4 regions of the Rhizobium sp. BK529 genome follow, and region 4 is predicted to be linked to each of the others. Evidence: predicted binding sites of a transcription regulator. Region 4 holds the regulator's gene; each other region holds the start of a gene.

Region 1 (7,497 bases), 240 kb from region 4:
GCACCGTTCTCATAAGCCTTCGCCATCCCATCGTATAGCCAGCCGGAAGCCCGGTCAAAGCTCTCGTCGCTGCCATATTGATAGCGCGCCAGTGTCGTCTCCTCGTCGGAGTAGAAGGTAGAAACCAGTCCGGCGCCGGCGAGGTAAGCGTGTTTGGTGATGAGCCGAACCAGCGGCAGTGCCACGACAGGAGCGGTAATGACGAGATCCTGCCCCTGCCGAAGCCGCAGGCCCACCTTGATGGCGACTTCCGCGAGCTTCTCGAGTTTGACGGGATCAACGGCGCTGTGGCTCTGGGGCATGAACGTCATGGGTCAACCTGCCTTCTATAATCTGCGACGGGTAGAGATTTAGACCCCTTTAAGGCGAAATTGAAGCGTCCGCATTCGATTTGAAGGGCGGCCGAATGCATATCCGGCCGCCTTTGCGAGTCAAGCGGCGGCGGGCAGTTTAAGCAGTATCGAGTTATGCTTATCGAGGAATTCCATCAGGCGTTGCGCATAGTCTTCGCCAACGGCGTCCCGAACGCTTGCTCGCTCGGACAACGCTTTGCGCCAGCGTTTGACCCGCTCGAGCCCGTCGAAGATCGGGCTATCACCGAGGGTATCGAAGAGATCGAAGTACCGAAAGATTGGACCAAAGACCGCGTCGACGAGGCTGAAGCCGGCCCCGGCGAAATAGGGTCCATCCGTCAGCGCGCCCTCGATCGTTGTGAATTTGGCGACAAGTGCCTTGTGCTTGACTTCCAGTTGCGCAGCATCCTGTGCCGTCTCGTAGCCCCAGAGATCGGAAAGCACCGAAGAGCCGAATTCCATCCATCCGCGATGGCGGGCGCGGCTCAAAGCATCGGTTGGATGTAGGGCAGCACCCGCCTGCGTTTCCTCCAGATATTCGCAGATGACGCTGCTTTCGAATAACACCTCTTCGCGGCCATCGTCCTCCTGTATCCGGAGCAAGGGCACCTTGCCGAGGGGCGAAATTTTTCGGAACCAATCCGGCTTGTCGGCAAGATCGATATTGATGCGTTCGAACGGCACGCCCTTTTCGAGGAGTGTGATCGCTGCGCGCTGCACGTAGGGGCAGAGATGATGACTGATGAGGTTGAGCCTGCTCATGAAAGTCTCCGAGTGGTTCGCAAGGGATTGGTCGGTTGGCGTGTATGCAAATGCATATAATATCGCTTGCGATAGGATTCAAGGTAGATGTAATTACATTTATGCCTGAGAATATTCCGAAGCCGAACGACGCCGTTGTCTCTGCCTGGACGCGCCTCATGCGCGCCCGCGAGCGGCTGCTTGGCCTGATCGAAGCCGATCTGAAGGCGGCCGGCATGCCGCCGCTTGCATGGTATGACGTGCTTTGGGAACTGGCGCGCTCGCAATCCGGCAGGCTGCGCCCCTATGAGATCGAGGAGCGGACGCTGTTGGCACAGTATAATCTTTCCCGCTTGATCGATCGGCTGGAAAAAGAGGGTCTGGTCGGTCGCGAGGTCTTTGAACAGGATGGGCGCGGCCGCTGGGTGGTGATCACTGATGCTGGGCGGCAGCTTCGGGAGCGAATGTGGACCGTCTATGGCAAAGCGATCGAAACACACGTCGGCTGCAAGCTTGCCGAAGGCGAGGCGAAGATGCTTGCCGGCCTTTTGGATCGCTTCCTCTGATCAGGCGATCAGTGGCGCAGTAGTGGCCTTCAGTGCCTTCAACGCCTCTTTCGGATCGAGCCGAACCTGCAATCCGCGCTGCCCGCCATTGATGTAGACCAGCGGCTCGGCGAGTGCGGTTTCCTCGATCGCCGTCGGCACGATCTTCTTCTGTCCGAATGGGCTGATGCCACCGACATGATAGCCCGTCAGCCGCTCGGCATCGGCTGGCTTCATCATATTGGCGGATTTGCCGCGAAAGGCACTGGCGAGTTTCTTCATGCTGACCTCGCGGTCAGACGGCACGACAACGCAGACCGGCTTTCCATCCACCTCCGCCATCAGCGTCTTGAGCACGCGATGCGGATCCTCACCGAGCGCCTCCGCCGCCTGCAGCCCGACACGCTCGGCGTTCGGATCATAATCATAGGTATGAAGCGTAAAGATGACGCCCGTCTGTGCAAGAACCTGGGTCGCGCGCGTGGTTTTGGACATGGCTCAGCCCTTGAACGTCTGTGCGTAAATTTCGGGCTTGAAGCCGATCAGCAGCTTGCCGCCGGTTTCCAGCACCGGCCGCCTGATCATCGACGGCTGGTCGAGCATCAGGGCGATTGCCTTTTCCCGATCGAGATCTTCGCGCGCCGCATCCGACAGATTGCGGAACGTGGTGCCAGCGCGGTTCAGCACTGTTTCCCACCCGGCCTCGTCGATCCAGCGTTCCAGATGCGCACGGTCAATGCCGACCGCCTTGTAATCGTGAAAATCATAAGCGACGTCGTGGCCATCCAGCCAGCTACGGGCCTTCTTCATCGTGTCGCAGTTCTTGATACCGTAAATGGTAACGGCCATGCCGGTGAGTCTCCCTGTTTGGTCAGCGAGATAACACGCCGGATGAGCGCTGCAAACGCCGTCTGGTTCTTATCCCTCGAGCTCTTCGATGAGCGCCGGCAGATCGGCTACCGTCTCGATTATGTAGTCGGCCCCGACTGCAATCAGCTTATCGCCGATCCGCTTGTGCAGCTCGGCGCGTGCCTCAGGCGAAAGCGCATCCACCTCATCAGGCGTCAGGCCGGCCTCGTTGCCGGAGAGCGTCAGGCCAACTGTGACGCAGCCGGCGGCAGCGCCTTCGGCAATGCCGGGCTCGGTGTCATCAACCTTGATGACGGCGGAAGCCGGATAGACCATCAGGTCGAGGAAGCACTTATACATGCCGATCGGTGTAGGCCGGCCGAGTGGTAGGTCGTCGGCGCAGATGAGATTGTCAGGCGCGTAACCCTGCGCGGCGGCGAGCGGCAATACCCGTTCCATGATCGAGCGCGTGTAACCGGTGGTCGAGCCGATCCTCATCTGCCGCTCACGCAGATACTCGATCGTCTTGATCGCGCCAGGCACGAGCGTGCAGTAATCGGCCACGACAGACTCGTTCAGCGGCACGAAGAGCTCATACACTTTATCGATTGCTGCCTCGTCGGGAAGCGCACCCTGTGCCGCCTGCCAGCAGGCGGCGATATGCGGCTCGGCGAGCATCGCGGCAATATGCGCGCGCTTCGGAAGCCCCATTGGCTTGCGCGCATCGGCGATCGTCACCTCGACGCCAAATTTGGCGAACGTTTCAACAAAAGCGCCCATCGGCGCGAAAGAGCCGAAGTCGATCATCGTTCCGGCCCAGTCGAAGACCACTGCCTTGAATTGAGTCATGCTGCGCTCCCGAAAAGATCCTCGATGGTTTCCTCGCCGATGCCGAAAGCGGTCGAAGCACCGCAGCCAGCCGTGACGACGACGATGCGCAATGCGTCGGAAGGCTTGTCCGTGAAGCGCCAGCGGTCCGGTGCAGAGGCATACGTGCCGATCCAGCGCTCGGTAATGAAGCGTCCCGGCAGATTGAGCACGGCGTCCATCTCGTCAAGGGTCAGCCGGTCGACCCGCTCGAGACCGAATGGGTCGGGCGTTTCGGAATAATGGTGGCTGTCGCCGACGATCAGCGAGCCATCCTCCGATTGCGTAACGATGAGGTGGATGCCATTTTCCCGCTCCGGCTTGAACTCACGGTCGAGCCGCGCCTTCAATGCTGTCGCTTCAGGTAGTTCAGCATAACCGAGATAACGCCCGAGCCCGAGATCGGACATGACGGCCGTGCTGAGCGAGACCCGCTGAGCCGGCACGACACGCATCATCTGCAGCTTGCAGCGTGTCAGGTTATAGGCAGCAATCCGGTCAGCAAATAGGCTCTTGAAATCATCGCCGGGGCAGACAACCACAGTCTCTGCTTCGATCAGGCCGGCTGAAGTCTCGATCCGCGGTGGTTCCGCGGCGCTCACCGCCGTCGAGCGGCGGAACTCGATGCCATATTTGGCTTCGAGATAGCGAGCGAGCAGCGGAATGGCCGTGCGGGATTCCACGCGCAGCTCATGCGGGCTGTAAAGCGTGAAACGCGCCGCCTCCGGCCGCAGCGCCGGCACCAGCCGCCGTGCCTCGTCGACTGTTAGTCTTTCGCAACTCTCGCCCATCGCGGTGCGCAGGAACGCGTCGATCACAGCTTCGGATTCGTCGAGCCTTGCTGCAAGTAGCAGTCCGCGCTGCAGGACATCGATGCCGGCATCGTCGACAATCTCGGCCCAGATATCGCAAGCGCGCCGTGCCTTGTCCCAGCAGTCACCGGCTTGCTGGCCGGTCACAGTCACAAAGCCGAAATTGCGCACCGAAGCACCGTTTGCCTGTGCGTCACGGTCGATGACCACTACGCGCTTGCTGCGTTTTGCCGCCGCCAGCGCATGCGCCAGCCCGACAATGCCCGCGCCGACAATCGCAATATCGTAATGCGCCATGAAAGCTCCTTCGCAACATGTCTGCAACGGCTTGGCGGATTTTCTTGAAGCCTGTGTGACAGTTGCGCGGAGCCTTACATTCGCGTGTAGAAAAGAACGCCGGTTCAGTCTTCCAGCGTACCGGCCTTTCGCGCTGCCTTGCTTGGCCGGTCGGCCGCAATCTTCATCAGGTCGCCGCGCCGGCGCACGAGCCGGTCGGAAATGCGGGTCAGCAGCAACCCGTCCTGCGGCGCCCTGATGTCGATATCGCCTTCCACAAACCCGGGTCGGGTAACGATCGTCGCCAGAAGGTCTCCTTCCGCGACATGCTCGCCGATATTGCGATGGAAGAGCACGGTGCCGCCCTCCGGCGCGCGTATGATTTCAACATTGTCGAGCGGTACGGCCGGCCCGGAGAAGGCCGCATCTCCCGCCGCCCTGCCACCGACGACACCGCGTCCTATCAGGAACTGCAGCAGGCCTTCGGCATCTTTCGCGGCCATGTCGGGATAGACATCGCGCCGGCCGCGCAGTTCCACCGTCACCGACAGCTTGCCCGGAAGCTTGGCTTTGCGCTCGCCCGGTACCTCGTACTTCCAGGCAAAGCCGACAGCTTCCTCGAAGGCGGAGCTTTCGCCATCCGAAAGCAGCACCGCCTCCATGTCGAGCGCGGTCGCAAGGTCTGCCGCTTCCGGCCAGAAGGCTTCGTCGATATAGGCATATTGCAACGATTCATCGTCACAATGCAGGTCGAGCACCAGATCGGCGCCTAATGCCATGTGGATCAGCTGCCGCTTCAGACGATTGGCGGCTGAGCACTTATCAAGTTCGTCGACCAGCTCTGCGCGATCACCGACGGCAATCAGCGGAAAGTCGCGGTTGAAATTGGTCCTCGAACCGAGATCGAACCTGCCTTGCAGCTCGCCGAAATGCGATTGCGCCGCTCCGATTGGATTTGCCTGCGGCACGACCGTGATATCACCGGCGATCCGGCCCTCGCTCTCGGCTTGCCGTAACTTGCCGCAGAAAAAATGCGCCAGCGCCGTCCCCGGCAACTCGTTGGCGTGCAATGCGGCCTGGATATAGACTTTGGGGGCAGCAGGATCGCTCCCCTTGAAACGGATGACCGGTAACCGCCATTCGATGCCGGGCGTATCGCCGGGGATGATGATCTCTGAAACGTCCACTGTCTTGCTCCGCATTGCATATTGGGTGGGAGTTTTATGCGACTCCCCACCCGCGGCGCAAGCTTGGATCAGCCTAGCAGCGGCCAGCGGCCAAGTACATTATGCTCGCTCTTTCCATAGATACTGTGGATCAGCAGGAACTCCCGGATATTCCACTGCACCGGCCGGCTGAGCTTTTCGGGCAGAATGGTCTTGCGATCATAGAGCAGCGTCATGTGCGGCGTCAGGTGGCCGCCGAGGTTGTAGGGCAATCCAGCCTGGTACAAGCCTTCCTGGATCTGGCGGCGAAGGTCCGTCAGCTCCTCGTTTTCCTGCCTGCTGCAGATGACGAAGGCTTGCGATTTGCCCTGGTGGCGGAAGCTCATGACTTCATCGAGCACAAGATCGAACGGCCGGGCGCACACTGTCGCAGCGATCTGTTCCGCGCCGAACACGATATCCTGTGGAAGCTTTCGATAGGCGCCAACGCCATTGAGCGTTATGTGGAGCAGCTCACGAGGCCGGATTGGGCTGATCAGGGAATGGATTGTTCGGTAGGTTTGAGCGATCTCCAGCGCTTCGTCTGCAGCTTCAGTAGTCGGGCGAAGCATGAAGAAAAGCCTGTGGTGAGGTTCGCCGGCTGGGCTGGATTTCTTCCGGGGATCTGAGCCATTCGGATCGAGTGGAAAGTGAGGCATTCGAACTACGGACTACATCGCCCGCCTCCTTGTTTTACAAGGAGGAGCTTATCAGAGTTGCAATTCTCGTCAAGAACAAAACAGGAACATTAGTCATGAAAGTTACGATTAGAACAGCAACGGCTGCCCAGAGGCAGCCGTTGCTGACTTCGCATCAACCGATGAATGCGCGCCTCAAGCAGCATCCTTGACGGCTTCAGTCACCTTCTTGGCTGACCTGGCGCGTGCTGCCTTCGGCGGCACGAGACGAAGAATGTCATCTGTCAGCATGCGGGCATTCTCCTGCGCCTTGTCGAGATTGCTGACGCGGGATGGATCCATCGTATAGAGGCTGCCGCCGGAAACGAACATGTCGCGATACGCGGCGCGCTCGACCAGTGCCGTGTTGACCACGTTCACCTGCTGCTGCGCCAGCAAGCCCCTGACGGCGAGCAGCGCGCGGGTGGTGATGATCGAGCTGATGCGGGTCAGCACGACTGAGTGCGGGATGCGGATATTATGCTGAGCAGCAAGCTGCTTCATGATCTCCAACACTTGGGCGCCGCCGACGGCATCCATTGCGCAACCCTGCACCGGAACCATCACGTGATCGGAAAAGCCGATAGCCTTCGCCATCAGCGGGCTCATGCCTGCCGGCAGATCGACGATGATATAACCGCTGTGCTTCTTGAGGTCCTTGATCTGCTGTTCGATCGTCTCTTCTGCGACATTGTTGATGACGGCGAATTCGGCTGCTTCACCGGACAGACGATGCCAGCGGCTGGCCCACTGCTGCGGATCCGCGTCCAGAACGGAAACGCGATGGCCACGGCGAGCCAATTCTGTGGCAAGAACGAGAGCGACCGTCGTCTTGCCGGCCCCTCCTTTCGTATTCGCAAATGTAAGTGTTGGCATCGATTACCTCGGGTTGAAGTGTTTGGCGGCGGTCATCCTGCAAGAGGCGCGTCTCGAGCTTTAAGGAACGGCGTCTTTCGCAGTGATGAGGCGAAAAGGTCAAACAGCAACCTTGCGTGGCGCTGTTTTAGCCCGATGTCCGAGGTTGATTTTTGTGTGCAATTAATTGGCGGGCGGTAGGGTCCCTCGGACCGGTTCAATCCCAGCTACTCCGGCAAACCGGCTGCTCGCAGAGCATCGCCAAGAGGTGCCGCAAGCTCAGGAGCACAGTTCACGCCCAGAAATTGGCGGCTGTA
Region 2 (7,497 bases), 1.6 Mb from region 4:
CTTCCATCTCTTGCGCAGTTACGCGGGAGCTCCTTAATAGATAACCGCCTGACATGACAAGTTTTTCTGACAACATCCCACTTCCTGAAACGACATCGGAAATGCCGCAAACCCGGGACGGCCTTCACGTTTTCGTGGACGGTTGTTTCGAGCCGCGTTCCTGGCACGGTGGCTGGGCCTTCGTCGCGTATCGCGATGGCGTGGAAATCGCTTCGGGTTTCGGCGGCGCTGAGAATTCTGCCAATAACGCGATGGAACTAACCGCGGTGCTGAAGGCAGCAATCTGGATCAACTGCACGGCAGCGGGCGAGGCAGCAGTTATATGGTCCGATTCAGTCTACGCTGTCGAAGGCAGCAATCACTGGCGCCCGATCTGGAAGAACAATGGCTGGAAGAAGAGCAACCCTGGCGGCAATGCCAGAAACCGGGTGGTCGCCGATGCCGAACTCTGGCAAGCCGTCGATATCGAGCTATTACAAAATCCGCAGATCAGCATTGCCTGGTGCAAGGGCCATTCCGGCGTCGCCGGCAACGAACGCGCCGATGAACTGTCGGATCAGGGACGCCGATCGCTACGGCGTGCCTGATCCAATGGATGCGAACGCTCTGCAGGCGGCTTAGGCCGGCTGTGAAGCTTCTACGACAGCCAGAGCTGCCATATTGACCACACCGCGCGAGGTAACGGACGGCGCCAGAATATGTGCCGGCAGTGCCGCGCCGAGCAAGATCGGGCCAACATGCAGCCCATCTGTCATCGACTTCACCACGCCGAGCGTAATATTGGCGGCATCGAGGTTCGGGAAGACCAGCAGGTTGGCTTCACCATCCAGCGTGGTGTGCGGCATGACGCGGCGGCGCAGATCCTCGGAGATCGCGCTCTCGCCGTGCATTTCGCCATCGACTTCGAGATCAGGCGCCGTCTCGCGCACCAACTGCAGCGCATGGCGCATCTTTGTGGCGCTTTCGGATTCGCGTGAGCCGAAATTCGAATGCGAGACGAGGGCCGCACGCGGGGTGATGCCGAAGCGCTTGATTTCCTCCGCTGCCAGAACTGTCGCCTCGGCGATCTCTTCCGCCGTCGGGTTGAAAGTCACGTAGGTATCGGTGAAGAAGGTGGCACCGCGCTGCGAGATCATCAGGCTGAGTGCTGAGAAATCACGTACATTGGGACGCTTGCCGATGATCTGGCGTACATCGCGGAGATGCTTTTCATAGCGCCCTTCGAGGCCGCATATCAATGCGTCAGCTTCGCCACGCTTCAGCGCCAAGGCCCCGATGACCGTCGTATTGGTGCGCACGATGGTGCGGGCGGCTTCCGGGATGACGCCGCGGCGGCCGACCAGCGAAAAATAAAGATCGACATATTCGCGGAAGCGCGGATCGTCCTCGGGATTGATGACATCGAAATCCGAAAGCGGGCGGATGCGCAAGCCGTAGCGCTTCAGGCGGGTCTCGATGACCTGCGGACGGCCGATGATGATCGGCTCGGCAATGCCTTCCTCGAGCAGCACCTGGGCGGCGCGCAGCACACGCTCGTCTTCACCTTCGGAGAAGATCACGCGTTTACGCTCGGCCACCTTGGCCGCCGTGAAGATTGGCTTCATCACGAAGCCGGAGCGGAAAACGAAGCGATTCAGCTGGTCGAGATAAGCGTCGAAATCGGCAATCGGGCGACGCGCCACGCCACTTTCGGCCGCAGCCCTGGCGACGGCAGGTGCGATGCGCAGGATCAGGCGCGGATCGAAGGGCGAGGGGATGAGATAATCGGGACCAAAAACCGGTGTCTCGCCGGAATAGGCGCGGGCGGCAACGTCGGACGGCTCCTCGCGGGCGAGCGCTGCGATGGCGCGCACAGCCGCCATCTTCATTTCCTCGTTGATCGTCTCGGCACCACAGTCCAGCGCGCCCCTGAAAATATAGGGGAAGCAGAGGACGTTGTTGACCTGGTTCGGAAAATCGGAACGGCCGGTGCAGATCATCGCATCCGGGCGCGCGGCGCGGGCGAGATCCGGCATAATTTCGGGCGTCGGGTTGGCGAGCGCCATGATGAGCGGCTTTTCAGCCATCTGCGCCAGGAGTTCCGGCTTCAAGACGCCAGCGGCGGAAAGGCCGAGGAAAACATCGGCTCCGCCGATATTTTCGGCGAGCGTGCGCGTGACGCTCTTCTGGGCGTAAATGGCCTTCCATTCGTCCATCAGTTCGACGCGGCCTTCATAGACGAGGCCCTCGAGATCGTGAACCCAGATGTTTTCGCGCTTGGCGCCGAGCGTCACCAGAAGGTTGAGGCAGGCGAGCGCCGCAGCGCCGGCGCCCGAGGCGACGATCTTGACCTCGTCGATCTTCTTGCCGGCCAGTTCGAGACCGTTGAGGATTGCAGCAGCGACGATGATGGCGGTGCCATGCTGGTCGTCATGGAAGACCGGGATCTTCATCTTCTCGCGCAGCTGCTTCTCGATGCGGAAGCATTCCGGCGCCTTGATGTCTTCGAGATTGATGCCGCCGAAGGTCGGCTCCAACGAAGCGACGGTGGCGACCATCTGGTCGACGTCGGTGGCATCCACTTCGATGTCGAAGACGTCGATATTGGCGAATTTCTTAAAGAGAACAGCCTTGCCTTCCATGACGGGTTTGGAGGCAAGCGGGCCGATATTGCCGAGACCGAGCACGGCCGTGCCGTTGGAGATCACGGCGACGAGGTTGGCGCGAGATGTATAATCGGCCGCAGTTTCAGGATTGTCGCGGATGGCGAGGCAGGGGGCGGCGACGCCGGGGGAATAGGCAAGCGCCAGATCGCGCTGGTTGCCGAGCGGCTTGGTCGCCTGGATTTCCAGCTTGCCGGGGCGCGGATAGCGGTGGAAGAAAAGAGCCTGATCGTCGAGGCTTCCGCCGGCCAGATCCTTTTCCGTCTTGGCCTTTTCCTGGGATTTATCCTGGTGATCCATAGCCGCTTCCAATCGTCCTTCGAAGTCTTTTGAAGACTCCTCCATACATCAATCGACCGGCCTGGACAGTACGGAAATGGCCGCAGTGGAACTTTTTGATCACATGGTAACGGCGAGCTGACATTGGCTGTTGGATCGAGCGGTCTTGCAGGGCTTTCCTGCCCTTTGTCATCTTCCTGATACACGAGTCTGATTTTGGAAAGCCAGACGAAGAACGATGGGACACGAGCGGAAAGGCTTGTGACAGACATGATGGAACCCCGGCGCTTCCGCACCCTCTTCATTTCCGATGTGCATCTGGGCTCGAAGGCCGCCAAGGCGGATTTCTTGCTCGATTTTCTCAGATATCACGAGGCGGAGACGATCTACCTCGTCGGCGATATCGTCGATGGCTGGCGCCTCAAGCGCAGCTGGTACTGGCCGCAGGTCTGCAACGATGTGGTCCAGAAGCTGCTGCGCAAGGCACGCAAGGGTACCCGCGTCGTCTATATTCCCGGCAATCACGACGAATTCCTGCGCGCCTTTCCCGGCACGCATTTCGGCGGCATCGAAGTCGTCGACCGCATCGTCCACCATGGCGCAGACGGCAAGAAGTACCTGATCCTGCATGGCGACGAATTCGACGTCGTCGTGCGTAACGCGCGTCTGCTCGCCTATCTCGGCGACTGGGCCTATGACATGGCGATCCGCATCAATATCGTGCTCGCTGCCGTGCGGCGCCGTCTCGGCATGCCCTACTGGTCTTTCTCAGCCTGGGCCAAGCTGCAGGTAAAACATGCCGTCAACTTCATCGGCGAGTTCCAGCGCGTGGTTGCCGAGGAAGCGCGCAAGAGCGGTGCCGACGGTGTCATCTGCGGCCATATCCATCACGCCGTGATCGAGGATATGGAAGGCATCCGCTACATCAACACCGGTGACTGGGTGGAAAGCTGCACGGCCATCGTCGAACATGAAGACGGCACGTTCGAACTCATCACCTGGCGTGCGCTGACCAGCAACGTGCCGGCACCAACCTCCCTGGAATTGCTTGAAGAGGGCGATCTCGCCCCGCAGGCTGCCTGAATATTGCGCGCGTACCGTGCCGGCAGGCTTGCTGCCGGGACACCAGGAATTTAGCCCGTTGCCCTCAGGCGACAGGCCCTATTTATTTTTTAAATCGTTTTGGTTTATTTTTTGAATCGTTTCGATCGGGCCATTTCTCGCCATAGTCGTGTCTGATTGGATGTGTTAGGCAACGCAGAGTTTCCTTCAGGTCCATCATGATTCCCGCACAAAATCCCTTAACGGGTGAAGGAGCGCCGCCGCGCTTCCGGCTGCTCAGCGCGCTTTGCTACAGCGCGCCGCTGCTGGTCAACGGTATCGTCCTGCCCTTCTTCCCCGTCTGGCTTTCGACTCACCAGTTCAACGATCATCAGATTGGCACCATCCTCGCCGTGCCGATGGTGGTGCGCGTTCTGGTGGCGCCGATCGTGGCGGTTTTTGCCGACCGGATGCAGGAGCGGGCGCATGTGCTCCTGTGGTCGGGCATCCTGTCGCTAGTGACGGCGATCGCGCTCTACTGGACGACGAACTTCTGGCCGGTGCTGTTCGTCTTTGCGCTGCAGGGCGCGACCTTCGCGCCCTATGTGCCGGTCGTCGAATCGATCGTGATTTCCGGTGTGCGGCGCTGGGGGCTCGATTACGGTTCCATGCGCGTCTGGGGCTCGATCGCCTTCATTGTCTCGACGCTTATCGGTGGCCAACTGGTCGGACGCTGGGGTGGTGGTATGGTGCTGCCCGTCATGATCTTCGGCTTCTTGCTGACCATCACGATGGCGATCTTCTGCCCACGCATCGGGCCGACGCGGCGGCGCGGTCAGCCGATCAATCTGCCGGCGACCACAGGAAGTGGCTTGCGCGAACCGCATCTGCTTCTCTTGCTGCTCGGTGTGTCGATCCAGCAGGCAAGCCATGCGCTGCTGAACGCTTTTTCCTCGATCTACTGGCATCAACTCGGCTTTTCCGGCACTGAGGTCGGTATTCTCTGGAGTGCGGGTGTAGCCTCAGAGGTGACGGTCTTCTTCCTGTCACGGCGTCTCAATCGTCGCTTCAATGCCTGGACGCTGATCCGTTTCGGCTGCGCCGTCAGCATCTGCCGCTGGGTCTTCTTCCCGACGGAGACGAGCTTCATCGGTTTCTTTGCGCTGCAATGCCTGCACGGCTTCACCTATGCTTTCGTGCACACGGGCGTGCAGCGGCGCATCGTGGCGACCGTACAGGAAACGCAGGAGGCCTCGGCCCAGGGCGCTTATTTCTTCTATATCGGCATGGCCTCGGGACTGATGACGATCGCCTCGGGCTATATTTATTCCGCCCTTGGCCTTTACAGCTATTACATCATGGCGCTCGTTGCCGCCTTGGGGCTCAGCCTCGTCATCATCGCCTATTATCTTCAGCCCCAGAGGCTGGCTTCGGGCGGGAAGACGAGGGAGCCGGCATAGGTCAGTCCGGGCTCGCGATCGCGGGCGAGCAGAAGCGGGCCGTCGAGATCGACGAAATCGGCGTCCTGCGCCAGAAGCACGGCCGGCGCCATGGCAAGCGAGGTGCCGACCATGCAGCCGATCATGATCGAAAAGCCGAGCCGCTGGGCTTCGGCCTTCATTTCCAGCGCCTCGGTCAAGCCGCCTGTCTTGTCTAGCTTGATGTTGATGGCGTCGTAACGATCGGCGAGGCTTGCCAGATCGCCGGTGTGATGCACGCTCTCGTCGGCGCAGACGAGGACATGACGGGCAATCTCCGCCAGCATGTCGTCGCGGCCGGCCGGCAGCGGCTGTTCGACCAGCGCGATATTAGTTTCGGCTGCGATCCGCAGATGATGTTCCAGCCGCTGCTCCGGCCAGCCCTCATTGGCATCGAGGATGATGGCAGCGTTCGGGGCGGCTTCACGCACCGCCCGGATGCGGCTTTCATCGTCGCCCGTACCGACCTTGACCTTCAGCAACGGCCGCTGCGCATGCTTGCGAGCCTCGGCTGCCATCACGTCGGGTTCACCGAGCGAGATCGTATAGGCCGTCGTCAAAGGCTTCAAATGGCGTAAATCGAGGCGGGAGGCAACACTCTTGCCCGTCAGCTTGGCTTCGAGATCCCAGAGGGCGCAATCGACGGCGTTTCGAGCAGCGCCAGGGGGCATGGCGTGCTGTAGTTCGGCACGCGCGATGCCGGCTTCGATCAGCGGGCGGGCGGATTCGATCTGGGCGACCACGCTTTCCATCGTCTCGCCATAGCGGCGATAGGGCACGCATTCGCCGCGTCCGGTAGTACCTGATTCGGTCAGGATGCAAGTAGCGACTTCGGCTGATGTCTTGGCTCCCCGCGAAATGGTAAAGGTGCCCGCAATCGGGAATGAATTCATCTGGATATCAAGATGGCGCGGCATATTTGCTCTCCTGCGAGCATGGAAATTGCGCGTTCGTTCTGTATATTAACGCGCCGGCGACGAACGATGTGTTCGCGAGTCGGAACTGTCGCTGCAAGCACTGAAAGACACAAGTATTTTGAAGTCCGAGAAACGCAACGCCGCCTCGCTGCATGTGGACGACCGAGCCGAGGGCTCGGCCCAGCATGTGCATCTTGAAGGCAACTGGCGCAGCGCCACCATCCATCTCGTCCTGCAGGACTTCGAGAAGCTGGCGCGCAACAATAGCGGCGACCTCACACTCGACCTTTCCGGCGTCACCGATATCGACACGGCCGGCATCTGGCTACTTTGCCGGCTAAAGAAACAACAGGAAGCCGCCGGACGGACGGTTCGTTTCGAAGGCACGAACCAGCATATCGACGAGCTGATCGCCACTTTTTCCAAGGAGCCGGAAAAGCAGGAGCCGGAACAGAAGGTAAAGCTCTCGCTTGTGGAGCGCATCTTCGCGCCGATCGGGAGGATGACCCTCGATGTCTGGGACAATGTCGCGGCCTCCATGTATATCCTGGGCTCGGCCGTGCGCGGCGCGCAGATGAAGTTCGGCCGCGGCAGCGGTGTTTCGCCGGCCTCGATCGTCAATCAGATCGACCATATGGGCGTGCGCGCCGTTCCGATCATCCTGCTCATGTCCTTCCTGATCGGCGCGATTATTGCGCAGCAGGGCGCCTTCCAGCTGCGTTATTTCGGCGCGGAAATCTTCGTCGTCGACCTCGTCGGCATCCTGCAACTGCGCGAAATCGGCGTGCTTCTGACCGCCATCATGATCGCCGGCCGGTCCGGCAGCGCGATCACTGCCGAAATCGGTTCCATGAAGATGCGCGAGGAAGTCGACGCACTGAAGGTGATGGGACTGAATCCGATCGGTGTGCTGATCTTCCCGCGGCTGGTGGCGTTGACCGTCGCGCTGCCGCTTCTGACCGTGATTGCGAATTTCGCCTCGCTCGCCGGCGCTGCCGGCGTCGCCTATGCCTATTCGGGTATCACGTTCGCCACCTTCCTGTCGCGCCTACACGAAGCTGTGACGCTGTCCACCGTGCTTGCCGGCATGATCAAGGCGCCCTTCATGGCGCTGGTCATCGGCATTGTCGCAGCCGTCGA
Region 3 (7,497 bases), 360 kb from region 4:
TGCACACGCTCGATACGGCCCGCAACTACTGCGAACGCATCGTCGGCATGGCAGGCGGCCGCGTCGTCTTCGACGGCAAGCCTTCCGAACTGACTACCGAGGCCGTCAAGGAAATCTACGGCACGGACAAGGACGGCGCCGGCATCGACGAGACGATGACGTCGACCGCAATCAACATCGCTCCGGGTGGAGCGGAAAACCAATCCGCCGGCGACCAACCGCTGGCGCTGGCCGGTCTGTGAGAGGGACGGCCGCGATCGAACGCCCGCGTCAAGGGCACATTTCTTCGTAACAAACGACCGGACCCCCGGCCATTCAGGAGAGACCCCATGTTGAAGAAAGCACTTTTTGCTGCAACGGCGATCCTGTCGCTCGCAGCTGGCGCTGCCAATGCCGCTGACCTCAAGGAATTCCGCGTCGGCATCCTTGGCGGCGAAAACGAAACCGACCGCCTGCGCAACTACGCCTGCCTTGCAGACCACCTGAAGCAGGAATTCGGCTTCGAGAAGGTTTCGCTCTTCCCGGCCGCCGATTATGACGGCGTCATCCAGGGCCTGCTCGGCGGCACGCTCGACTTCGCCGAACTCGGCGCTTCCGGCTACGCATCGGTTTACCTGAAGGATCCCAAGGCTGTTACGCCGATCCTGACGACGCAGCAGAAGGACGGTTCGACCGGCTACTATTCGATCGGTCTCGCTCTGAAGTCCTCCGGCATCAAGACCATCAAGGACGCCAAGGGCAAGAAGCTCGGCTACGCAGATCCGGACTCCACCTCGGGCTATCTCGTCCCGCTGACGCAGATCCCGAAGGACACCGGTATGCCGAACGACAAGTTCTTCGCTTCGACGCAGTTCAACGGCGGTCACGAAAACAACCTGCTCGCTGCTTATGACGGCAAGGTCGATGTTGCCGTTGATGACAGCTCGGGCATCGGCGACTTCAAGGATGGCTACACCTCCGGTACCTTCCGCAAGGAAGTCGACAAGGGCGCCGTCGATCCGAACAAGCTCGTTGAAGTATGGCGTTCGCCGCTGATCCCGAACGGCCCGCTCGTCGTTCGCAACGCTCTCGGCGAAGAGTGGCAGAAGAAGCTCACCGCCTTCTTCACAGCCCTGCCGGAGAAGGACCACAAGTGCTTCGCTGCTGTCGAAGGCGGCGATTACAAGGGCTACGCCCCGGTCAAGCACGACTTCTACAATGCCGTTGTAGAAGTTCGTAAGGCTGCTATCGGCGGCTGATTACGCCACTCATGTACGGGGCGGCCGGCAACGGCCGCCCATTTTCTTGTGACTATAGCGCCGTGCGTCAGACGCGCAAAGGGCGCTTTAACACTTTAAATTGCTGCATAATTTCATCCTTAAATCGACCCCGATTTAAGGACCTATGCAGTAGGCGAGGCGTTCATGACTATTGCCGATATACAGCCGCATGTGCCGATGCAGAGCACAAAGGAAATCGCCACCGCTTGGGACAAGATGATCGCCAAGCGGCGTTTCTATACCGCCCTTGGCTTGGTGATCCTCATCGTCGCCTTCGTAAGCTCCGTGCGCTTTGCCGACGAAAGCAATGCCGGTCACTTCTTCGACCGCCTGCCGCATCTTTTCGACTTCCTGAGCTGGCTTATCCCGAAAGACTGGACCGACGTCTGGCGCGCGCTTTTCGATATTGCGAGCCCGAATGACAAGGGGGGCGAGGAGTTCAACTTCGCCAACGGTCGTGTCTATGTCTGGGGCAGCTTCTATATCCCTGAATATTTCGAGCTGATGATCATCACGATCAATATCGCGCTTGTCTCGACCATCATCGCCTTCATCTTCGCCGTTCCGCTCAGCTTCTTTGCTGCCTGCAATCTGACGAAGAACTGGCCGCTACGCATTTTCACTAAGCGCATCATGGAATTCCTGCGCGCCTTCCCGGAGATCGTCATCGCCGGTCTGTTTTCGGCGATCCTTTCGATCGGCCCGGTGGCCGCCATCATTGCCATCACGCTTCATACGATCGGCGCGCTCGGCAAGCTTTTCTACGAAGTCGCCGAAAACATCGACATGAAACCGGACGAGGGTATGCGGGCCGTCGGCGCGAACTGGCTGGAGCGGGTGCGCTTTGCCGCGCTGCCGCAGGTCATGCCGAACTATGCGTCCTATGCGCTGCTGCGTCTCGAGATCAACGTGCGCGCTTCAACCATCATCGGTGCCGTCGGCGGCGGCGGTATCGGTGAAGAGCTCAAGCTCTCCATTTCCCGCGGCTTCGGCGCAAAGACCATGGCTCTGGTGCTGCTGCTCTTCGTGACGATCGTCGCTGTCGACCAGTTCTCCGCCTGGCTGCGCCGCCGACTCGTCGGCGAACATGCCTTCCTCCTGCAACATTGAGGCTGCCATGACGGTCATCGACGCAAACCGCATGCATGAGATCGAAGCGCGCTATCCGGAGTATTTTCACCGATCCTTCCGTCAGCGTTTCGGCGGTCTCCTCATCGTCCTTGCCACGATCCTCTACGGCATCTATGCCGTCTGGTTCTTCGATCTGCCGAAACTCGTCGCCGAAGCGCATTGGGAGCGCTTCGGCATCTATATGAGCCAGTGGATCAGCTATGACGTACAGCCGGAATTCCGTATCCAGGACGATGGCACGATCCAGACGCGCTATCCACGTTTCTCGCCGCTCGGCGACGATCCGCATCCAGACTGGGTGAAGAGCAATGCCGATGGCAGCATCACGGTTCTCGTCAGCGGCAGCGGCCGCACGGTGACCGTCAGCAAGAGCCAGACGACGATCGTCGCTCGGGGCATCACGGTGCCGATCGACGTTTCCAGCGGCGCGCCGAAAGTCGTCGGTCCAGTGCCGAGCTGGATGACAGTCTATGACGATAACGTGCTTGCCGATCTCGGCTTTGCCGGTGATGTCAGCATTTCCGTCGACCGCGTGAAGGTGCGCAAGCGCTTCATCGGCTGGGCGAACTTCGTCTTCGACACACAGTCGCCTTTCTTCGACAAACCGGTCAGCGAAGTCATCAGCCTCATCGTGTCAGGCCCGCGCATCCATCCCGACCAATCGAACCTGTCGCTCGCCTTCGACAATATCTGGAACAACAGCGCGTGGCAGCATGGCGATGTCTGGACCAAGCTGTTCCAGACGATCGTCATGGCCTTCCTTGGCACGCTGCTCGGTTCGATCGCCGCCTTCCCGCTCGCCTTCATGGCGGCGCGCAACATCACGCCGAACAGGTTCCTCAATCAGGCTTTGAAGCGCTTCTTCGATTTCCTGCGTTCCGTCGACATGCTGATCTGGGCGCTCTTCCTGACGCGCGCCTTCGGCCCCGGCCCGCTCGCCGGTTCCGGCGCCATCTTCCTCACGGAGACAGGCACACTTGGCAAGCTCTACTCGGAAGGTCTCGAAAACATCGACAACAAACCGCGCGAAGGCGTGAAGTCGACGGGCGCCTCGACCGTGCTGGTGCATCGTTACGGTATCATACCACAGATCGTTCCAGTCATCGTCAGCCAGACGCTCTATCAGTGGGAATCGAACGTGCGGGGCGCGACGATCATCGGTGCCGTCGGCGCCGGCGGTATCGGCCTCAAGCTCTGGGAAGCCATGCGCACCAATTCCAACTGGGAAAACGTCGCCTACATGGTCATCCTGATCCTGATTGTCGTCTTTCTGTTCGACGCCGCATCGAACGCGCTGCGTCACCGCCTGATGGGCACCAAGGCTGGTCACTAACTCCAGCAAATGATGATGACGGCACTGCCGTCATCATCATTCTGTCATGGAAATCTTTTAGCCGGAGCCTGCTTGCGGTTCGCCGCCAAATCACTGCACATTACGCTCCCCGTGCGGACGATCTCCAGGATAAAAGCTTTGCGCTACGCTCTCTATTTTTCGCCGTCTAAGGATGATCCCCTGACGGGTGCCGCCTCCGTCTGGCTTGGCCGCAATGCCTTTACCGGGGAGACCTATCCTGCGCCCGGTCATGAGACATTGCCGGCTGACGAACAGTTTGAGCTGACGGCTGATCCGCGCCGTTACGGCTTCCATGCGACCATCAAGGCGCCCTTCGAGCTTGCCTCTTCCGTAACCGAAAAGGACCTGATGACGGTCGTCGAGGATTTTGCCGCCAAGACGCCGGCCTTCGACATTCCGGAGCTGGTGCTGGGGCAGCTCGGTCACTTTTTCGCGCTCGTGCCGGGCTCGCTGCATCAGCCGCTTCAGGATTTTGCGGCAACGGTGGTAAAGTCCTTCGAGCCCTTTCGGGCGGCGCTCTCTGAGGCCGATATTCTCAGGCGCAAACCGGAAAGGCTGAGCGAAAGCCAGCGCAGCAATCTCCTGCGCTGGGGCTATCCTTACGTCATGGACGACTTCCGCTTCCACATGACCCTGACCGGCCCGGTGCCGGACGAGCGCGCCGAGGTGATGAAGACGATTCTGACAGAGCGTTTCGCGGATTTCACTGGCAGGCCGCTTCGTATTTCCGGCCTTGCCGTCTTTAGCGAAGAGGCTCGCGGCGCACCCTTCAAAGTCCACACATGGCTGCCTCTCGCTGGCGCCAGAAGCTGAAAGTTTTCTGACATGAGCAAAGAAACCGTTCTTTCAAATGCCCGCATCATTCTCGAGGATGATATTCTTTCGGGCTCCATTCTCATTCGCGACGGCAGGATTGCCGACATTTCGGAAGGCAAGTCCATAGCCGGCGAAGATTTCGAGGGCGATTACATCATCCCAGGTCTCGTCGAGCTTCATACGGACCATCTGGAAGGCCACTATTCGCCGCGTCCGGGCATCCGCTGGAACAAGACGGCAGCAGTCCAGGCACACGACGCGCAGATCGTTACCTCGGGCATCACCACGGTCTTCGACTGCCTGCGCATGGGCGCCGATGAAGACGGCGGCTTCGAACATGGCGAGATGCGCGAAATGGCCGACGCCATCCAGTCGGCCGAAAAGGAAGGCCGCCTGCGTGCCGAACACCTCCTCCATCTGCGCTGCGAGGTTTCTGCCGACAACGTGCTGCAACATTTCGCTGATTTCGAGAACGATCCTTATGTGCGTCTCGTCTCGTTGATGGACCACGCGCCCGGTCAGCGTCAGTTCCAGACGATGGATCAGTACATCTTTTACTATCAGAAGAAGCGCGGCCTTTCCGACGAGGAGTTCGCCCGTTTCTGCGCCCGTCGCATCGCCGAATCCGACCGCAATTCGACGCCGAACCGGGAGGCGATTTCAAAGGTCTGCGCCGAACGCGGCATCACTGTCGCAAGTCACGACGATGCTACATCCGCCCATGTCGACGAAGCGATAGAAAACGGCGTTCGCCTTGCCGAGTTCCCGACCAGCATCGACGCAGCCAGGCTGTCGCATGAAAACGGCATGAGCGTGCTCATGGGCGCGCCGAACATCGTGCGCGGCAAATCGCATTCCGGCAATATCGCCGCCCGCGACCTGGCGCAGCTCGGCGTGCTCGACGTGCTGTCTTCCGACTATGTGCCACTAAGCCTGCTGCATGCGCCCTTCATCCTTGCCGATGAAATTGAAGGTATAACGCTACCGAAAGCGATCGCGATGGTGACGGCAACGCCGGCGCGTACCGTCAGCCTCAATGACCGCGGCCGCATCGAAACCGGATTGCGGGCCGATCTCGTCCGCGTCCATCGTTCGCATGGCGTGCCGGTGACGCGTTCGGTGTGGCGAGAAGGGCGCCGGGTCGCATGACGATGTCGCACGAACCCCATCCAGGCGCTGGCGCCGAACATGGCATCATGGTCGTCGTCGTCGGCCCGAGCGGCGCCGGCAAGGACACGCTGATGAACCTGGCCGCCCGGCATTTCGACCACCGTGAGGACGTGCATTTCGTCCGCCGCGTCATCACCCGCCATGGCGATGCCGGCGGAGAAGATCATCTCGCCGTTTCGGATGCCGGATTCGCATCGATGGAGCAGGCCGGCTCCTTCGCCGTCTGGTGGGAGGCGCATGGCCTGAAATATGGGATCCCGGCTGAGGTCTCCGTGTCGCTCGCCAAGGGCCACATCGTCGTCGCCAACGGCTCGCGCTCGGCGCTGCACCGCTTCCAGGCCGCCTTCCCGCGGCTGAAGGTCATCAATGTGACCGCCCGGCCGGAAGTGCTGGCCGGGCGTCTTGAGGCCCGCGGCCGCGAGACGCATGAGGACATCATGGCGCGCCTGGCGCGCGGCCCGCTGACGGTGCGCGGCGACTACGATGTTGTGGAGCTCGACAACAGCGGCTCGCTGGAAGAAGCCAAGCGCAAGATGATCGATATCCTGGACGGCTTTCTGACGGAAATCGTCTGAACGCGAAAGGGAAATGGGAATGGCCATTCACGTCGTCGACTATGACCCCGAATGGCCGTCTCGCTTCCGTGAAATCGTCGGCGAGCTTGAACCGTTGCTCGCCGATCTCCATCCCGTCTTTCACCACGTCGGCAGCACATCCGTCCCCGGACTGGCCGCCAAGCCGAAGATTGATCTGCACGCCGCCTTTGCAAATGCAGATCCCCTTGCCGATGCGATCGAACGCGTGCAATCGCTCGGCGCCTTTATCTTCCACGGCGACAAATACAAGCAACAGACCTGGACCTTCACCAGCGGTAAAGGCTCCCACGGTGCGCGGCTCTATCTTTGCTCGGCGGATAATGCCGTGCTGAGGGACCGGATCACCTTTCGGGACTATCTGCGGTCACATCCGGAACGAGCAAAAGCCTATGCCGCTCTCAAGCTGAAGCTTATGGGCGAGGCAAATGACGATTGGGATTATTACACCGGCGGCAAGAGCGATTTCGTGCTTGAGACGCTGCGGTTGGCTTCCGAAGGGAGATAACCAGCCGCACTCAGACTATTCGCTGTCGCCGCGACCCGACACGATCTCGCGTTTGCCGACATGGTTTGCCGGGCCGACCAGCCCTTCCTTTTCCATGCGCTCGACCAGCGAGGCGGCACGGTTGTAACCGATGCCGAGGCGGCGCTGGATGTAGGATGTCGAGCACTTCTTGTCGCGCATGACGACCTTGACGGCTTGCTGATAGAGTTCGTCACCATCTTCCGCACCCATGGCGCTCTTATCGAAGACGGCGCTATCTTCTTCATCCTCGGCTTCGTCCTCCTCGCCGGCCGTGACCGTATCGAGATATTCCGGGCGGCCCTGCGTCTTCAGGTGTGCCACGACCTTTTCGACTTCGGCGTCGGAAACGAAGGGGCCATGGACACGGGCGATGCGGCCGCCGCCCTGCATGTGCAGCATGTCGCCCTGGCCGAGCAGCTGTTCGGCACCCTGTTCGCCGAGGATCGTGCGGCTGTCGATCTTCGAGGTGACCTGGAAGGAGATACGGGTCGGAAAGTTCGCCTTGATCGTACCCGTGATCACGTCGACCGAGGGACGCTGAGTCGCCATAATCAAGTGGATACCGGCGGCACGCGCCATCTGCGCCAGACGCTGGATTGCGCCTTCGATCTCCTTGCCGGCGACCATCATCAGGTCGGCCATCTC
Region 4 (7,497 bases):
TTCCCGCGAACAACTGCAACGATCGAAGACCGCGCGCGGTTCGTAGACGCGCACGCCGCGCTCGTGGAAGAGGCGGAAGAGCAGGCGCTCGGTACCGACGAGCGGATCGGTAAGCTCATCGGCATCGACGGTCTCGACGAGCGAGCGAGCTTCCATCCAGGCATCATCCTCGACATGGGCGCGCGCTGCGGTGTCGCCGTCGCCGCCATGGAGATCGGGCTGGCGCATGCGCTCCGGCGCTTCCGGCAGGAACTGGGCAACAAGACCGCCGGCCCGCCAGCGGTGACGCGGCTTGCCGTTCTCGTCGCGGTCGAAGAGTTCGGCAGCGGCAAGGCGAACCCGCGTCGGGATCTGCTCCGACTGGCGGAAGTAGACGCCGGCAATGTCTTCCAGCGAGGCGCCATCCAGCGCTACGATGCCCTGATAGGGCTGGCTGAACTTACCCTGGTCGATGGTGAAGGCGAGGACGCCCTTGCCAAGAAGTTGTTCCGGCTCGGTCTCGCCCGAAGCGACTGCCTTGTCGAGCAGGGCCTGGTCGAAACGGGCATAGGCGCGGACATTTTCCGGCGTCGAGAAATCGCAGACCAGAAGATCGACGGGGCCGTCGCTTTTCGTCTGGACGGTGAACTTGCCTTCGAATTTCAGCGAGGTGCCAAGCAGCACCGTGAGCACCACCACTTCCGCCAGAAGGCGGGCGACGGGGGCGGGATAACGATGCCGCTCAAGAATCGCGTCCAGCATCGGGCCGAGCTGGACGGCGCGACCGCGCACATCAAGCCCTTCCACCTGAAAAGGGACGACATGATCATCGCCGGCGAAATCGAACTCGCCGAGAGCGGCTGCAGCTTCTGCCATGGCTTTCACTCCTATTTTATAGGAGCAGCCGACTAGCGCGCCGGCCGCTCGCGCAGCCGCGAGTTTGGGACTCGCGACATCCGATTATGGTTCAGATCGCGCCCAGGCACCAAGCAAGAATCGACTTCTGCGCATGAAGACGGTTTTCCGCCTCATCGAAGACCACGGATTGCGGGCCATCGATCACCTCGTCCGTCACTTCCTCACCGCGATGAGCGGGAAGGCAATGCATGAACAATGCGTCTTTGCCGGCCTGCGCCATCAAATGCGCGTTGACCTGATAGGGCTGGAAGACATTGTGACCGCGGGCCCGATGTTCCTGATTCATGGAGACCCAGGTATCGGTCACCACGCAATCGACGCCGGCGACCGCACGGTCGGCATCATGGCATAGCATGATTTCGGCGCCCTCATTGCGGGCCCAGTTCAGATAGTGATCCTTGGGCTCGGAACCAAGGGGTACAGCCATGTTCATGCGATAGCCGAAACGAGCAGCCCCTTCGACGAGGGAATGCAGTACGTTGTTGCCGTCTCCGGTCCAGGCGATCGTCTTGCCCTTGATCGGGCCGCGATGCTCTTCGAAGGTCATGATATCGGCCATGATCTGGCAAGGGTGCGTGTCGTCCGTCAGCGCGTTGATGACGGGAACGGTCGCATGTTCGGCGAGCTCCAGCATGCGGCTGTGCTCGGTCGTGCGGATCATGATCGCATCGACATAGCGCGACAGCACCTTGGCCGTATCACCGATCGTCTCGGCGCGGCCGAGCTGCATTTCGGTGCCCGAGAGGAACAGCGTCTCACCGCCGAGCTGGCGCATGCCGACATCGAAGGACACGCGGGTTCGGGTCGACGGCTTCTCGAAGATCATGGCCAGCATCTTGCCGGCGAGCGGCTTGTCGGCGGCACCCGCCTTGAACGCCTGCTTTCGCACCTTCGCATCGTCCATGATGGTTCTGAGATCGGATGCGGTGACTGCGGAGAGATCGAGGAAGTGTTTGGGGGAAGCCATTGTTCGTTACCTGCTACGCCCGCCAGCGGGCGGGGCATTGTCCTTTCAAGCGGTCTTCTTGACCTTGGCGGCACGGATGCTTTCGGCGGCACGCTCGAGACGGGCAATGCCCTCGCGCGCCTCTTCGGCGGTTACGACCAGCGGCGGCAGCAGACGGATGACATTGTCGCCGGCGGGGATGGCCAGAAGATGGGCTGCGCGGATCTCCTTCAGGAGCTCAGCCGAGGGAATGGCAGCCTTGACGCCGAGCAGCAGGCCTTCGCCCCTGATATCCTCGATCACATCGGGATAACGATCCTTGAGCGAGGCGAGGCCCTGACGGAAGACGAGGGTGACATCGCGGACATGCTGCAGGAAACCATCGGCCAGGATGACATCCAGAACCGCGTTGCCGACAGCCATGGCCAGCGGGTTGCCGCCATAGGTGGAACCATGCGTGCCGGCCTTCATGCCAGAGGCGGCCTCTGCCGTCGCCAGGCACGCACCGAGCGGGAAACCGCCGCCGATGCCCTTGGCAACCGCCATGATATCGGGCGTGATGCCAGACCACTCATACGCGAAGAGCTTGCCGGTACGGCCGACGCCGGTCTGAACCTCGTCGAGAATGAGGAGCAGGCCGTGTTCATCGCAGATCTGGCGGAGCGCCCTCATGAATTCAGGCGTCACCGGGCGGACACCGCCCTCGCCCTGTACGGGCTCTATAAGGATGCCGGCCGTCTTGTCGGAAATCGCGGCGCGCACGGCCTCGATATCGCCGAAGGGAACCCGATCGAAGCCGGGGGTCTTCGGGCCGAAACCTTCGAGATATTTCTCCTGGCCGCCGGCGGCGATGGTCGCCAGCGTGCGGCCGTGGAAGGCGCCTTCGAAGGTGATAATGTGGAAACGTTCGGGATGTCCCTTGGAGAACTGGTAGCGGCGCGCCGTCTTGATGGCGCATTCCAGAGCCTCGGCACCGGAATTGGTGAAGAACACCTTGTCGGCGAAAGTGGCATCCGTCAGCCGCTTGGCAAGCTTCTCCTGACCAGGCACTTCATAGACATTCGACAGGTGCCAGACCTTGTCGGCCTGATCCTTGAGAGCAGCCACGACATGCGGGTTGCCGTGACCGACTGACGTGACAGCGACGCCTGCGCCAAAATCGAGATATCGTTCGCCGGTTTCGGTGATCAGCCAGACGCCCTCACCTCGCTCGAACCGCAACGGGGCACGAGAATAGGTATCATAAAGCGGCGAGGCTTCAGCCATGGCGCGAACTCCTGCAACAGGTTATGAGACAACGGACTCCGGCTAACAAAACCAGGCCCGAAAAATCAAAAATGCCGCCTTTCGGCGGCCGAGAGCACTATTTACTTTTCGCACTGCAATGTCAACAAAACTGAGGATTTAGCGCATGCGTCAAGCAGGCAATCGGCTTTACAGGTCTATCAACAGCTAATGTTGCAGAAATGACTCGCTCGGGAAGCAAGTTGGGGAAAACTACGAATTCGGATTCATCCGATTCCTGCGACTCTTGTCACAGAGTCAGGCTCACACTAGGTTAAAGTTCAATTACTAGACTGCATGCGGCGGAACTAGTCACCTAAATTTATCAGGCGTTTCTTGCTTCGGAAGCTTCCGAGGCAACGGTGAGGGATTCTGCCATCACCAACGCAAAGGCGGAGACAGGGCATGAACTGGACAGACGAGCGTGTCGAGAAGCTCAAGAAGCTTTGGTCGGAGGGGTTGAGCGCCAGCCAGATCGCTGCGCAGCTTGGCGGGGTGAGTAGAAACGCTGTTATCGGCAAGGTTCACCGGCTCAGTCTTCCCGGCCGCGCCAAGGCCGGCGGTACGGCAACCACGGCGCGTGCGCCGAAGCGCAATACCTCGGCACCGCGCGCTCCGAACTATACATCTCGCATCGCCACCCGCACCGTGACGCGCCAGCAGGGCGCAACGATGCTGAAGGAAGAGATCGAGATCGAAACCGTCGAGGAGATGGACTACGTGCCGGCCGCAAACGTGGTCGTGCCGATCTCCCGTCGCCTCGGACTGACGGAGCTGACAGAGCGCACCTGCAAGTGGCCGGTCGGCGACCCGCTGAAGGACGACTTCTACTTCTGCGGCTGCGACTCCCCGGATTCATCGCCCTACTGCAACTATCATGCGCGCCTCGCCTATCAGCCGGTCAGCGAACGCCGCAAGGCTGTCCGGGTCGCCTGATCGGCGACCTCCAACAGACCAAACGTACCGTCACCCCTCCTCGCCGATGCGCGGAGGGGTGATTTTTTTAGCCGGCACAGGAGCGCGGGAAAACGGCTCCCGGCCACGGTCGTTCGAAGGCCGAGCTCTGCCGGCCTTCCACCATGCCTGACAATGCGAACTTATGTGGCCAACATCACCGATGCGTTTCAGCCTCGACCGGCATGGAACGGTCGTCATGGCGCTGTAGCGCGATTTTCTGATCCAGATGCGGTATTCTCGTCGAGTAGCACGGCGCAAACAGTCGCTCAGGGGTGCCAATGGAGATCGATCCGAAGCGCATGACAATGGGATTCGTCGGGACGGGCACGATTACAGAGGCCGTCGTCACCGGATTGGGCAAGACAGCGTTTCGCGACACACCGATCGTGCTGTCACCGCGTAACGCAGGCGTCGCCGCCCGTCTCGCGGCGGCAAACGAGAATGTGTCGATCGCTTTAAGCAATCAGGATGTCCTCGACCGCTCCGATCTCGCATTTTTGGCCGTGAGGCCGCAAATTGCCGAGGAGGTCGTCCGCTCGCTCCGATTTCGGCCGGGCCACCATGTCATCAGCTTTGTCGCGGCCACGCCAATGGATCAACTGCTGGCGTGGATCGATCCACCGGTTCGCCTAAGCCTGGCAATTCCACTTCCGTTCGTCGCAGATCTTCAGGGGGCGACTGCGATCTACCCGCCCGACGAAGTTTCCCACGCCCTCTTTTCGGCGCTCGGAACGGCGATCCAGGTTGAAAACAAACTTGAGTTCGAACTTCTCGCGGTGGCGAGCTGCCTGATGGCCAGCTATTTCGGCATCCTTGAGGCGACGTCGACCTGGCTGCAGAGCCAGGGGCTTTCGGGACCGTCTGGCGACGCCTACCTCCGTCAATTGTTTTCCGGCCTCGCCCATGCCGCCCGTTCAAAACCTATGGCGAGTTTCGACGAGCTCATCGGTGAGCATTCGACCAAGGGCGGATTGAATGAACAGGTGCTCGAAGACTTTCGCGCGTTCGGCGGCATGGCGGCTCTGCAAAAGGCTCTTGATCGAATTCTTGCGCGCATCCGCCTGTAAAAGCAGGTTCTTTCGAGGCTCGCTTCGGCGCTGGGTGTCGGCTTTCATTAGGAGTTGGGAGTTCCACATAGACAAACAGGCCGCCCGTCAAGCGGGCGACCCGTCTGGACCTCCGATCACTCGGATTAAGCTTCCATGGAATATCCCGCACCGCGGACGGTGCGGATGACGTCCTGCATGTTGGAGAAGTTCAGCGCCTTGCGCAGGCGGCCGACATGGACGTCGACGGTGCGTTCGTCCACATAGATGTCATGGCCCCAGACGCCGTCCAGAAGCTGGGAACGGGAGAAGACCCGGCCCGGCGATGACATCAGGAATTCCAGCAGGCGGAATTCGGTGGGACCGAGGCGGACTTCGCGGCTCTTGCGATGAACGCGATGGGTTTCGCGATCGAGCTCGATATCTCCACACTTCAGAACGGTGGAGAGAACCTCGGGACGGGCGCGGCGCAGCATCGCCTTGACGCGGGCGACAAGCTCCGGCGTGGAGAAGGGCTTGACGACATAGTCGTCGGCGCCGGTCGAGAGACCGCGAACGCGCTCGCTTTCCTCGCCGCGTGCCGTCAGCATGATGATCGGCAGGCGCTCGGTCTCCGGTCGCATGCGCAGTCGGCGGCAGAGCTCGATGCCGGAAACGCCCGGCAGCATCCAGTCAAGGATGAGCAGGTCCGGCGTGCGCTCCTGAAGCCGGATTTCCGCCTCGTCGCCACGGAGGATCGTATCCACCTCGAAACCTTCCGCTTCGAGGTTGTAGCGGAGAAGCACGCTGAGTGCCTCTTCATCTTCAACAACTGCAACTCTTGGGATCATGCGTGTCAGTCTCCTAATGCATGATCCTTAAACCGGGGGTGATTTAAACAAGGGACCATGCAGAAACTCGGAATTGGCTGCACCTAAAGCGTGTCGCGATCCTTCGGATCCGCTGCCGCGCTGTAAGCTTTTTTCGCATGTCGTTATCGCAAAACCGCTGCACACTTTTGCGCGACATGCTTTCTGCGCGCCCCCGGCGAGGGCGCGCATGCAATGGGCAGGTCCGGATTACTCCGTGACTGCGCCGACGGTGTTGGAGCTGTCGTCCTTCGGACGCTCGCCCTCCGGCTGGGAACCGGTTGCCATGTAGTAGATCGTCTCGGCGATGTTGGTCGCATGATCGCCGATGCGCTCGATGTTCTTGGCGCAGAAGAGAAGATGCGTGCAGCTCGTGATGTTGCGCGGATCTTCCATCATGTAGGTCAGGAGTTCGCGGAACAGCGAGGTGTACATCGCGTCGATTTCATCGTCGCGCTCGCGGATCGACTTTGCCTTGTCGGCCGAACGCGTCGTGTAGACGTCGAGCACTTCCTTGAGCTGGACGAGCGCCAGTTCGGAAAGATGCTCGAGACCGCGGGCGAGCTTGCGCGGAACGCCGGTGCTCTGCACGGCGATGACACGCTTGGCCGTGTTCTTGCCGAGATCGCCGACGCGCTCGAGGTCGGCGGCGATACGGATCGAACCCATGATCTCGCGAAGGTCGGAGGCCATCGGCTGGCGACGGGCGATCGTGACAATCGCCTTGTCGTTGATTTCGCGCTCGGCATGATCGAGGATCACGTCGTCCGAGATGACTTTCTGTGCGAGCGCGGTGTCACCGTTGACGAGCGCGCGAACAGCGTCGGCACCCATCTGTTCGGCAAGGCCGCCCATCTCGGCAATGCGCCGGGACAGGAACTTCAGGTCGTCATCGTAAGCAGAGAAAATATGTGTCGATGCCATGGGGCTTTGTCCTCGAAAATCGGGAAGGCTTCACATCTCCAAACTCAGCCGAACCGGCCCATGATATAGTCCTGGGTACGCGGATCGTCCGGGTTGGTGAACATCTTGTCGGTGTCGTTCTCCTCGACCAGGTTGCCGAGGTGGAACATGGCTGTACGCTGTGATACGCGCGCGGCCTGCTGCATGGAATGCGTCACGATGACGATGGTGTAGTTTTCACGCAGCTCGTGGATCAGCTCTTCGACCTTGGCGGTTGCGATCGGGTCGAGCGCCGAGCAGGGCTCGTCCATCAGGATGACTTCCGGGCTGACGGCGACGGCGCGTGCGATGCACAGACGCTGCTGCTGGCCGCCGGAAAGCCCGGTGCCGGATTCATGCACGCGATCCTTGACTTCATTCCAGAGGCCGGCGCGCTGCAGGCTGGACTCGACGATCTGGTCGAGGTCTGCCTTGGACTTGGCGAGGCCGTGAATGCGCGGGCCATACGAGACGTTTTCGTAGATCGACTTCGGGAACGGGTTCGGCTTCTGGAACACCATGCCGACACGGGCGCGGAGTTCGACGACGTCGATGTCGGGATCGTAGATGTCGTCGC

What was found. The regulator PhoB, encoded in region 4, activates phosphate uptake and scavenging genes when phosphate is short. The targets are predictions, from matches to a motif close to TGTCATNNANCTGTCAT.
Region 1: the regulator PhoB is predicted to act here: its motif matches at 4,509-4,525, upstream of FHX08_RS15825 (TIGR03364 family FAD-dependent oxidoreductase).
Region 2: the regulator PhoB is predicted to act here: its motif matches at 3,109-3,125, upstream of FHX08_RS06890 (UDP-2,3-diacylglucosamine diphosphatase).
Region 3: the regulator PhoB is predicted to act here: its motif matches at 3,755-3,771, upstream of FHX08_RS16495 (DUF1045 domain-containing protein).

Annotation. Positions count from the first base shown of each region.
Region 1 is NZ_JACIAU010000001.1:3,153,856-3,161,352, reverse strand. Features, by position in the region: gene FHX08_RS15855 (aminopeptidase) at 1-311, opposite strand, end outside; gene FHX08_RS15850 (glutathione S-transferase family protein) at 432-1,115, opposite strand; gene FHX08_RS15845 (MarR family winged helix-turn-helix transcriptional regulator) at 1,217-1,660, shown strand; gene ybaK (Cys-tRNA(Pro) deacylase) at 1,661-2,134, opposite strand; gene FHX08_RS15835 (ArsC family reductase) at 2,138-2,488, opposite strand; gene phnX (phosphonoacetaldehyde hydrolase) at 2,558-3,337, opposite strand; gene FHX08_RS15825 (TIGR03364 family FAD-dependent oxidoreductase) at 3,334-4,464, opposite strand; gene FHX08_RS15820 (succinylglutamate desuccinylase/aspartoacylase family protein) at 4,569-5,630, opposite strand; gene FHX08_RS15815 (2'-5' RNA ligase family protein) at 5,699-6,220, opposite strand; gene FHX08_RS15810 (ParA family protein) at 6,482-7,201, opposite strand; gene FHX08_RS15805 (winged helix-turn-helix domain-containing protein) at 7,408-7,497, opposite strand, start outside.
Region 2 is NZ_JACIAU010000001.1:1,346,450-1,353,946, forward strand. Features, by position in the region: gene FHX08_RS06880 (ribonuclease H) at 54-587, shown strand; gene FHX08_RS06885 (NADP-dependent malic enzyme) at 618-2,942, opposite strand; gene FHX08_RS06890 (UDP-2,3-diacylglucosamine diphosphatase) at 3,192-4,004, shown strand; gene FHX08_RS06895 (MFS transporter) at 4,202-5,422, shown strand; gene dgcA (N-acetyl-D-Glu racemase DgcA) at 5,374-6,357, opposite strand; gene FHX08_RS06905 (ABC transporter permease) at 6,458-7,497, shown strand, end outside.
Region 3 is NZ_JACIAU010000001.1:3,281,215-3,288,711, forward strand. Features, by position in the region: gene phnC (phosphonate ABC transporter ATP-binding protein) at 1-242, shown strand, start outside; gene phnD (phosphonate ABC transporter substrate-binding protein) at 330-1,238, shown strand; gene phnE (phosphonate ABC transporter, permease protein PhnE) at 1,404-2,369, shown strand; gene phnE (phosphonate ABC transporter, permease protein PhnE) at 2,377-3,723, shown strand; gene FHX08_RS16495 (DUF1045 domain-containing protein) at 3,862-4,557, shown strand; gene FHX08_RS16500 (alpha-D-ribose 1-methylphosphonate 5-triphosphate diphosphatase) at 4,570-5,709, shown strand; gene phnN (phosphonate metabolism protein/1,5-bisphosphokinase (PRPP-forming) PhnN) at 5,706-6,305, shown strand; gene FHX08_RS16510 (GrpB family protein) at 6,325-6,831, shown strand; gene FHX08_RS16515 (DNA translocase FtsK) at 6,847-7,497, opposite strand, start outside.
Region 4 is NZ_JACIAU010000001.1:2,916,596-2,924,092, forward strand. Features, by position in the region: gene FHX08_RS14685 (Hsp33 family molecular chaperone) at 1-855, opposite strand, end outside; gene argF (ornithine carbamoyltransferase) at 947-1,864, opposite strand; gene FHX08_RS14695 (aspartate aminotransferase family protein) at 1,910-3,109, opposite strand; gene FHX08_RS14700 (GcrA family cell cycle regulator) at 3,533-4,063, shown strand; gene FHX08_RS14705 (pyrroline-5-carboxylate reductase) at 4,363-5,151, shown strand; gene phoB (phosphate regulon transcriptional regulator PhoB) at 5,277-5,960, opposite strand; gene phoU (phosphate signaling complex protein PhoU) at 6,189-6,902, opposite strand; gene pstB (phosphate ABC transporter ATP-binding protein PstB) at 6,947-7,497, opposite strand, start outside.